One region of the Candidatus Merdisoma sp. JLR.KK011 genome, then DNA from elsewhere that is predicted to be linked to it. Evidence: riboswitches for the same ligand, from Rfam matches in the RefSeq annotation. Region 1 holds a riboswitch; the other holds the start of a gene.
What was found. A riboswitch is a leader RNA that binds a small molecule or an ion and turns the genes downstream of it on or off. The one in region 1 is predicted to bind thiamine pyrophosphate.
Positions count from the first base shown of each region.

Region 2: another riboswitch for thiamine pyrophosphate. It lies ahead of thiM (hydroxyethylthiazole kinase); the one in region 1 lies ahead of thiS (sulfur carrier protein ThiS).

Region 1 is NZ_JAYWSZ010000003.1:151,051-156,621, reverse strand. It holds gene VV089_RS01670 (IS110 family transposase) at 1-509, opposite strand, end outside; TPP riboswitch at 1,400-1,506, shown strand; gene thiS (sulfur carrier protein ThiS) at 1,562-1,756, shown strand; gene thiF (thiamine biosynthesis protein ThiF) at 1,760-2,401, shown strand; gene VV089_RS01655 (thiazole synthase) at 2,418-3,188, shown strand; gene thiH (2-iminoacetate synthase ThiH) at 3,202-4,455, shown strand; gene thiE (thiamine phosphate synthase) at 4,470-5,108, shown strand; gene VV089_RS01640 (HAD family hydrolase) at 5,101-5,571, shown strand, end outside.
Region 2 is NZ_JAYWSZ010000003.1:2,010,952-2,016,522, reverse strand. It holds gene VV089_RS10885 (helix-turn-helix transcriptional regulator) at 1-591, opposite strand, end outside; partial or broken gene thiD (bifunctional hydroxymethylpyrimidine kinase/phosphomethylpyrimidine kinase) at 1,061-1,766, opposite strand; gene thiE (thiamine phosphate synthase) at 1,861-2,502, opposite strand; gene thiM (hydroxyethylthiazole kinase) at 2,489-3,289, opposite strand; TPP riboswitch at 3,458-3,563, opposite strand; gene VV089_RS10865 (hypothetical protein) at 3,937-4,461, opposite strand; gene VV089_RS10860 (chromate transporter) at 4,478-5,041, opposite strand; gene VV089_RS10855 (chromate transporter) at 5,038-5,571, opposite strand, start outside.

The DNA of each region.
Region 1 (5,571 bases):
TTGCGCGCGCTCTTGCCGTTGATATCCGACACAGTACCGGACAGCTTGATGTTGGCGCCTTCCAGCATCTTCTGGAGGCGGTTGAGCTCCCTGGTGCGTTCACCAACAAGGCTCTTGCGGTAACGGACCAGCTCACGCAGTTCCCGCTGCTCTTTATCAGGGATGTAACTGGGCTGGAGCAGCCCATGCTGAAGAAGATCCGCAATCCATTCAGCATCCCTGACATCTGTCTTGCGTCCTGGGACAGCTTTCATATGGCGGGCATTGACCACCATAGCGTTCAGGCCGGACGATTCAAGGATGTTATACAGAGGCTTCCAATAAGATGCCGTGCTCTCCATTGCGGTCATTTCACAGCCGCCGTCTTTGAGCCAGTCAGCCATTTCGAGAAGTTCTCTGGTTGTTGCGCCAAACTCCCGTATCTCCTGCTTATTGCCTTTTCGAAAGCAGGCAACGATGAGTTTTTTGTGCACGTCAATACCACAACAATTGTCGTAAATTCTATCCATAAAGGCACCTCCTGGGTAAATTTACGGCATGGTACTCTGTCTGTTATCATTTTACTGTACGTCCTTTTGCCGTAAGAGGCTGGACAGGTGGTGGTGCAAATGAGAGTACCTGAAATCAGTTTAGAAAACGGGCTGCAGGCCCAAAATTAAAACGATCTTTGCCGTTGGTTATAGTATAGACAATGGCAAAAACAAATTCAATAACCTATCGCTTGCACAGTTTCATTTATGGTGGTGCCAAATGTGGGGCATGAGGGTTTAGAAAGCAATAGACAGATTAAAATAAATTTTGATGGAGGAGATTTATCGTTACTGTTCACTCCCTACATTTGACGATTGTGAAAAGTGACGAAATTTAAATTTTTTATATGTGGATAAATAAAGCGGACAGAAAAATGATGTTTATAGTTTTTCTGTCCGCTTTATTTATCAGAAAGTTATCCACATTTCTGTCTTCCGTTTCGTCCCAGGCATGCTTCCTTGCCCTCTTTTTCACCTGATATTTACTCGTTTTTTTAAAATTATCCACCGTCAAATTGACCATGCCCTCAAATACGGAAATTCGCATTTTGAGGGCATCTATAGTATAATTACCTTATGAAAACGGAGGATTGAGAGAATGAAAAATATGGAAGATGAAATCGTCCTGCTTAACGTGAATGCATGAGCATGCTTATTCAGATACGCCAAAACGAAGAATCAAATTTATATAACAGAGTATCCGAGATATTTGGATAAAGAAAACCGATGGTTTCGACTAAGATTAGTCTACACCATCGGTTTGTTTATCACAAGCTGACCTCTGAACAGTAACGATAAAATTTGAAATCAAGTATCAAATAATCAATTTACTTGCATTTTATTGAAAATGGTGTTATTATAAATTCAACAATTAAATATTCGGGAGCTTGTGTTACAGGCTGAGAGGAAAGTATAACTTTCGACCGATATACCTGATTTGGATAATGCCAACGTAGGGACAACTGATAGTATTGTATTATGGGAGTTACCTTAATTGGTAGCTCCCTATTTTTTATTTAGGAGGAAAAGCTATGGTGAAAATCAATGGAGTTGAGAAAGATGCTGTCGGAATGACAATTTCACAGTATCTGAAAACAACGGATTATGATTTGAAGTTTATTGCCGTTGAGCGTAATGAAGAAATTGTGCCGAAAAGTCAATTTGATGAAACAATCATTCAAAATGGTGATGTTATTGAAGTGGTCAGCTTTGTCGGAGGGGGTTAATATATGCACTTAATTCCCACAAAAGAAGAAATGCTTTTAGCACTTGAAGAACGACATGGTAAGGAATTACAAAGCAAATTCAGTAAAGCATCTGTTGCAATTTGTGGACTTGGCGGACTTGGTTCTAATATTGCAATAGCACTTGCTCGTGCAGGAATAGGAAAACTTATATTGATTGATTTTGACAAAGTTGATTTGTCAAATCTTAATCGTCAGCAATATTTTGTTTCACAAATCGGAATGTATAAAACAGATGCGTTAAAGGTTAATTTGCAACAAATCGCACCATATCTTGAGATTGATACTCACACTGTCCGTATAACCGAGAGCAATATCAAAGCGCTATTATGTAATGCTGATATAATTTGTGAAGCCTTTGACCAACCTGAAGAAAAGGCAATGCTTGTAAACGGCATAAGGGAAAATTTCCCGGATAAGTATTTAGCTGCAGGCTCGGGTATGTCAGGAATGGCATCGGCGAACAGTATAAAAACTCGCAGAGTAACGAAACGATTTTATCTTTGCGGTGATGAAACAAGTGATGTATCTGATGGTATTGGACTTGTATCGTCTCGTGTAATGGTGTGTGCAGCACATCAGGCACATGTGGTTTTAAGAATAATTGCAGAAGAATACGAAGTATAAGAAAGAAGGAATTATAATGGAAAATGATAAACTCATTATCGGCGGTCATGAATTTAATTCAAGATTCATTTTGGGTTCAGGCAAATACTCTTTGGAGCTTATTGAATCGGCAGTTAAGGATGCAGGGGCAGAAATTATTACCCTTGCTGTTCGCCGTGCAAACACAAAGGAGCAGGAAAATATTCTTGATTACATTCCAAAGGGGATAACACTTCTGCCAAATACATCTGGGGCAAGAAATGCACAGGAAGCAGTCCGTATTGCCCGTCTGGCACGAGAACTTGGCTGCGGCAATTTTGTAAAGGTTGAAATTATGAGAGATTCAAAATATCTTTTGCCTGATAATACAGAAACCATCAAAGCAACTGAAATCCTTGCAAATGATGGCTTTATTGTAATGCCGTATATGTATCCTGATTTGAATGCTGCCAGAGATATGGTCAATGCAGGTGCTGCAAGCATAATGCCTCTTGCATCACCTATTGGGTCAAATAAGGGACTTGCAACTCGTGAATTTATACAAATTTTGATTGATGAAATTGATTTGCCTATTATTATAGATGCAGGTATCGGCAGACCGTCGCAGGCTTGTGAGGCTATGGAAATGGGTGCAGCTGCTATTATGGCAAATACTGCACTTGCAACAGCAGGCAATCTGCCGCTTATGGCATCTGCTTTTCGTGCTGCAATAGAGGCAGGCAGAAAAGCTTATCATGCAAAGCCCGGCAGGGTTCTGTCAAGAGGTGCATCAGCATCTGATCCGCTTACCGGATTTTTAAGAGATTAAGCGGAGGCAATATATGGATAACGAATATTTTATTGATTCCGTGCATTTATCACCAAAGGCGCTTGAAAAGAAGCATAGGCTTGAAAATGATCCATCATCAAGAAAAAATCATATGGAATATCTGCCGGGAATGGAGCAGATTGAATCTGATATTTGTGAAAAAGTAATCGGACAAATGAATTCGTATGATTATTCAAAATATACAGTAAGTGATGTTAAAACAGCACTTGAACATGAAACCTGTACGATTGAGGATTTTAAGGCATTGCTCTCTCCTGCGGCAGAGCCTTTTTTGGAGTTAATGGCACAAAAAGCACGAACCGAAACAGGCAAGCATTTCGGTAATACCGTTTATATGTTCACGCCGCTTTATATTGCAAATTATTGCGAGAACTATTGTGTTTACTGCGGCTTTAACTGTTATAACCATATCAATCGTATGAAGCTGACTATGGAACAGATTGAGCATGAAATGAGAATTATAGCAGATTCTGGTATGGAAGAAATACTTATTCTTACAGGTGAAAGCCGAGCACAAAGTGATGTTAAATATATTGGTGAGGCGTGCAAGCTCGCACGAAAATATTTCAGAATGGTAGGTCTTGAAATATATCCTGTGAATACGGATGAATACCGCTATTTACATGAGTGCGGTGCTGATTATGTTACAGTTTTTCAGGAAACTTATGATACAGATAAATATGAAAAGCTGCATCTTCTCGGTCATAAGCGAGTGTGGCCTTATCGCTTTGATGCACAGGAAAGGGCATTGAGGGGCGGTATGCGTGGCGTTGCTTTTTCAGCACTTCTTGGTCTTTCGGATTTTCGTAAAGATGCACTTGCAAGTGCATTGCATGTTTATTATCTTCAAAGAAAATATCCACATGCTGAAATGTCACTTTCCTGTCCTCGTTTAAGACCTATTATAAACAATGATAAAATCAATCCGCTTGATGTCCACGAAAAACAGCTTTGTCAGGTGATTTGTGCATATCGCATTTTTCTTCCGTTTGTTGGTATTACTGTATCATCCCGTGAGAGTGCCTCTTTCAGAAACGGCATTGTAAAAATTGCTGCAACCAAAGTATCTGCGGGTGTTTCCACAGGTATAGGTGATCACGAAAGCAAATACACCGGAAAAGAGAGCGGCAGCACAGAGGGTGATGAGCAGTTTGAAATAAATGACAGCAGAAGTCTTGAAAAAATGTATCAGGATATTTCTGACGAGGGCTTGCAGCCTGTGCTCAACGATTACCTTTATGTATAAATCGGAGGAAAATGATGAAAAAATTTGATTCAACATTATACTTTATAACGGACAGTACTGATTTCTCCGATGAGGAATTTTTGTACAGAATTGAAGAGGCTTTAAAAGGTGGGGCAACATTAATTCAGCTTCGTGAAAAGGATAAAACGACAAGAGAATATATTGCTCTGGCTGAAAAGGTGCATACATTAACCCAAAAATATAATATACCGCTTATTATTGATGATCGTATTGATGTAGCTATGGCAATCGAAGCAGAAGGTGTGCATCTTGGTCAAAGTGATATGCCGATAAGTACTGCAAGAAAAATTCTTGGAAATAATGTAATTATCGGAGCTACTGCAAAAACTGTTCCACAGGCTTTGGAAGCATATGATCAAGGAGCAGACTATCTTGGAGTCGGAGCAATGTACCCAACTACAACTAAAGTGAAAACCGTACTTACTTCAACTGATACCTTAAAAGATATTTGCACGGCAGTTCCCATTCCCGTTAATGCTATTGGCGGTCTTAATAAAACAAATACGGATATTCTCAAGGGCATAGACATAGCAGGATTCTGTGTTGTGTCCGCTATAATGAAAGCAGATGCTCCAAAAGCTGAAACAGAAATACTTCTCAATATTGCAAAGGAGTTAGTCAAAAATGATTAAGAATGCCATTTTTGATGTTGATGGAACATTGCTTGATTCAATGTTTATATGGGATACACTTGGTGAAACATATTTGCGCTCTATTGGCTATACACCAAAAGAAAATTTGAATGAAACCTTTAAAAATATGAGCTTATATCAAGCGGCATGTTACTATATATCGGAATATGGTGTTACTCTTTCCGTTGAGGAAATAATGGATGGAGTAAATTTAATGATTAGAGACTTTTATCTTAATGATGTAAAATTGAAACCGTATGCTGCTGACTTTTTACAAAGACTTAACAGCAAAGGAATAAGAATGTGTATAGCCACTGCAACAGACAAAATAATTGTTGAGGCTGTACTTGAAAAATGTGATGGTTTTAATACAGTTGCTGTTTTTGATGAATTTGAAAAGCAACAAGACAAAGTGAAAAATTTTTCAGATTATTTCTTGAAAGACCATTCAAATTTTGAAACT
Region 2 (5,571 bases), 1.9 Mb from region 1:
CATCCCGTAATACCTTTTAAACTTCTTATAAAAAAATCCAAGATTTTCATAACCAATACCATTCGCAATTTCATAGATTGGCAGATCCGTATTAGTCAATTGGAAACAGGCCTGAGACATTTTTTGAGCCATAATCAGCTCCGTAAATGTTTTGCCTGTTTTCTTTTTCAAATATGTACTCAAATAGGCAGTGCTGAAGCCAAAAGTCTCCGCCGTTGTCAGCAGGGTGGCAGTCTTAAAATTATCCTCCAGATATTGAAGAATTTTAATAGTAAGGTTCATTTTATTCAAAGAATAGCGGTTCAGAGTGTTCTTTTGAAATAGAGTGGCAAGATGTGTGAAAATGATGACCATATAAGCATCAATAATCTCAGAACGGCGATACTGCAGATCATAATATTCACACATCAGTTGCTGTATGTAAGTACGCAGCAGTAAATCATTTTCCGTATGAAAGATCAGATAGTGCTTGGAATTTGTCTGATCGGAAAGGATATGGCTGATAAACTGTGCAACAATGCCTTGAGAAGACAGATTAGATAAAAAATGTGTGGTAAAGTTTGCTTTTGCTGCATGCGGAAGATCAGGCAATGAGTACGGAAGTAATAAAGATCATGGTATTGGAGCTGATAGAGCTGTACAAAGAAAGGGATAGAAAGGAGTATATTTAGTGTTCCGGATGATGCAAATGAAAACCCTTCTCCCCAGCTAGGCTGGGGAGAATAGAATTAGTAGAAGCGTAGATTTTGCAATGTACTCACCTGCAAACAGTTCATTCAAAGTAATGTTTAAAAGAGTGCATAAAGGCATAAACAAAGACAAATCCGGCATAAAAATGAACACTTACCAACGGTAGAGTTGGATAAAACGGGACTTTTTAACTCTGCTGATAGTATAGTTCTGAACGGAATTTTGTGATGGAACTTCCAAACCATCGGTTTCTTTCGGTAAAGAGCGTATGGCAGCTTATCATAGAAAAGGCGAAGGGATTTGCAAAAAAAGGGACGGGAGAATGCGATGTTTGGAAAGCAATTTGTAACGAAGTTCACGGATTTAGGTTTTAGATAAAAGAACCCTCCTTTGCGAATTCGCCGGTCAGGTTGAAATTGTGCTGCATGGGCCCCCGGCCTTTTCCAAGATCAAGCATAGCTCCCAACGCACCAGAGAGATAGTTTTTCGACCGCTGGATGGAGACGGGCAGGTCAAAGCCCTTGGCCAGATTGGCGGCAATGGCGCTGGACAGAGTACAGCCGGTGCCGTGGGTGTTTGGATTGTCAATGTGAGCTCCATAGAACCAAGTCCCGATGCCGTCCCCATAGAGAAAATCGTTGGCGTCATTGATATTATGTCCGCCTTTGAGGAGGACAGCACAGCCGTAGGTGTCACTGATGCGTCTGGCAGCAGCCTTAATGTCTGACTCGCTGCGGATGGTTATACCAGAAAGAATCTCCGCCTCCGGGATATTAGGGGTGGCTACAGCCGCCAGAGGAAGTAAGCCGGCCTTCAGCGTGGCCACCGCCTCTTCGGAGATCAGCCGGTCGCCGCTGGTGGCCACCATCACCGGGTCAACCACAATATTTTTCGCTTGATAAAAATTTAGCCGCTCTGCGATCTTCTCAATTAACCCACAGGAGGCCACCATGCCGATCTTGACCGCATCAGGCGGAATGTCCTCGAATACCGCATTGATCTGCGCTCCCCAGATCGGCCTGAATTCCGGCCCCTCCGCTGGGATCTGTCCCAGCGATTGATAATGCTGTTTTCATTGCTGTTTCTCCTCTGTATTATTTTTGTTGAGCGGCTTTAAGAGCAGCGCCTTAAGTCCTCCGCTTAAAGTTCCCCCAATAGCTTTGCGAATCCTCATGGATTTACCATTTTCTCTGCCAGCGCCAGCAGCTCCCGGCAGGCCCCCTCGATGTCCTCCGCTCCGAAGATGGCGGAGACTAGGGCCGCGCCGTCCACTCCGCTGCCGGAGAGTTGGAGGATATTGTCTCGGTTCAATCCGCCTATGGCTACAATGGGCACGTCTGCTGCGGTGCAGATAGCCTGCAGGGTCTCTCCAGGCATCACATCCACGTCGGTTTTGGTGCCGGTGGGGAACACTGCGCCCAGGCCCAGATAGTCTGCGCCGTCCCGGACGGCCTGGCGGGCTTCCTCCACTGTGTGGACGGAGACGCCCAGGATCATGTTTTCTCCTACCCGTCGGCGCGCTTCTTCCGCTCCCATATCCTCCTGGCCTACATGGACTCCGTCCGCACCGCAGGCAGTGGCGATGTCCACGTTGTCGTTGACGATGAAGGGCACCCCATACTGCCGGCACAGGGCGCAGATGTCCCGGGCCTCCTGGAGGAACGCCGCTTCGTCCAGTTCCTTCTCCAGCAGCTGTACGCAGGTCACGCCGCCCTTTAATGCCGCTTCCACCTGCTGGTATAGCGTCTGCTTTCCAACCCAGGCACGGTCGGTGACAGCGTAGAGCAGCATGTACCGTTTATCGCACTTCATAATTGGCTCCCTTCTTCAGCGCCGCCGGGGTCAGACGGTACATGGCGTCGATGATGTAGTTCCGGTAAGAAGAGCTGCCGTCCAGCTTGGTCATACGCTGGAAGGCGATCTCCCCACACAGTCCCATAGCGCGCACGGCAGCGGCAGCAGCCTCCAGGGGCCGGTTTGGATTGGCAGTGACAAAAGCTGCCGTCAGGGCGGAGAGCTGGCAGCCGGTGCCGGTAATGGCAGACATTTCAGGACGGCCGTTGCGGATACAGAAAGCACGTTCCCCATTCGTCACAATGTCGATGGCCCCAGTGATGGCAATGACTGTTCTGGCGCGCCGGGCAAAATCCTTGGCAAAGGCCAGCGTCCCATCCAGGTTTTCCCCTGTTACCTTATCCGCCTCGTCAGCGTCTACGCCCTTGGTAGTGCCGCTGCCCAGAGCCAGGGTCTTAATCTCCGAGATGTTGCTGCGGATCACGGTAAACTTCACCTTTTTCAGCAGTTCCAGAGCCGTGTCCGTTCGCAGCGTGGAGGCTCCAGCCCCCACCGGATCCAGAACCACGGGGTGCCCCAGTTCGTTAGCACGCTTTCCGGCGGCAAACATAGAAGGAATGGTGTGCTGGTTCAGTGTTCCGATGTTGATGTTCAGCCCATTGCAGATGGCTGTAATCTCCACGGCGTCCTCCGGATCGTCTGCCATGATGGGCGACCCGCCACAGGCCAGCAGCATGTTGGCGCAGTCGTTGACGGTGACATAGTTCGTGATATTATGGATCAGGGGGGGATTTCTGTCTAACATTCTCAAACATTTTTTCAAACATAGCTTTTACTCCTTTGAGCCGGGAGAAGACGTCTTCGTATGACGGCGTTTCTCCTCAATCTGCAGCAGGCCGCGGCTGCCGGCATCATTTTTTCCTGCAGACAACAAAAAACAGGGTACATCCCGACAGGATGCCCCTGAAAAAGTATACGCCCCTTGGCAGCTTCCTCCGGCGGCATTATCCGCATCAGGTGTAAGGGTCGAAGGTCTACCTTCCTCTCAGCCTGTCACACAAGCTCCCCTGTTTACTTTGTTGTAGGAATTGTAACACTGTATGTTCCATTTTGCAAGTGACTTTCATAAAAAACAATATGAATCGACAATAGTGTTACTGTTCAGAGGTCAGCTTGTGATAAACAAACCGATGGTGTAGACTAATCTTAGTCGAAGCCATCGCTTTTCCATCCAAAGTACCACAATATAAAACCAACAACCACCAATATCAATGATAGTATCTGCGTATTTTTCCCACTAAAAATCACATAGTATGCACGAGCACAGATAATGGAAACAGGCAAGGCCAAGGAATATTCCTACACCGATAACCACACCATACCATGCAATATTCCAGCCCTCTATTCCGAATAGATTTTTTCTCACATATGGTTGCAGCTGTTTCATCTCTTTCATACAACTAAAAATTCATTTTCCTGTTCAATATACTTGCAGAACACAAAAATACCGCATATTATTTCCGGGGCAAAATCGTCCATAGCTTCTATGTTCCAGCCGCCGACTATTCCCCGGTGGAAAATTTGAATAATTGATTTGCGGGATTTATCGGATAATAAATAGTTCTGGTTGTTCTGCATTACCAGCAAATATTCGTTTTTATCAAACACAACCTTTGCATGATCTACTCTCGGCATACGGCATAAAGGCCAGCCAACTACAGTTGGGTCATCTCCCTTTGCATAATCCGGATTTGCGACTGCACATTTATTACCGCTGCTGTCAAATAAGATATATTGACGATAACGGACATTCCCCGCTTCATTTGGCGGAACCTCTAAGTTTGCTATATCCGTGTGCATAAGCATTGAACCGTTTGCAGAATAGATCTTCTTTTCCGAACCTATAAAGCTGCCTTTTATTCGGGCTGACACTATATCATTGAAGTATAAAGTTCCTGCTTTCATTATGTACTTCATGTTATACCTCCTCGTATCAAACAATGGAATACAGCAATACTCCGGCTGCACCTGCCCCCAACATCACATAAATGGGATTTACTTTCCATTTCCTTAAAACAAAAAAGCCAACAACAAAAATAATTACAGAAATTATGTTGATTCCACTCAAATCAACCGGCAGGTTTCTTTCTCCGTAAAAAGCCATGATTACTAAGGTAATGCCAGCAGATGCAATCATGGCTGCAACAGCAGGGCGAAGACCTGCAAGCACCCCCTGTACCATTCTTAATCCACGAAAACGATAATAAATATAGGCAAGCGTGATTACAATAACGCAAGACGGGAGAATACAGCCTATGGTGGCTATAATCGCTCCCGGAATTCCAGCAACCTGAATCCCTACAAAGGTTGCTGAATTGATGGCAATCGGCCCCGGTGTCATTTCCGCAATCGTCATAATATCTGCAAATTGGGTCATAGTCAACCACGGGTGAACATCAACAACTTGATTTTGAATCAGCGGCATGGCAGCATAACCACCGCCTATACTAAACAACCCAATTTGGAAGAAACTCCATAACAGTTCCAGATAAATCATGCCTGCCTCCCTTTCCTGCCAAGATACAAAGTATCAACTGCACCGATTATGGCACAGATTAGAATAATCAGGATAATGTTGACTTTCATGAAACGGACAGCAACAAAAGATGCAAACAAAACAATAATCGGCAGAACCCGTTTTTTTCGGAAAATGTTTTTTCCCATTGTGATTACTACATCACAAATTACAGCAGCTACTCCTGCAAGCATGCCTGTCATAGCCATGTGGACAATCATATTATCACGAAATGCAGTATAGAAAAAAGAAATGACAGAGATTATGATGAGTGGCGGCAGTACGGTTCCCAGCACCGTTATCAAAGCCCCGAACACGCCTGCCACATGATATCCTACAAGAATAGACGCATTGACAGCGATTGCACCGGGTGAGGATTGTGCGATTGCTGTCAAGTCCATCATTTCCTGTTCCTCTATCCAGTGCAGCTCATCAACAAATTTTTTCTGCATTAAAGGTATAATTACAAATCCACCTCCGAACGTGCAGGCGCTTAACTGAAAAGTAGATAA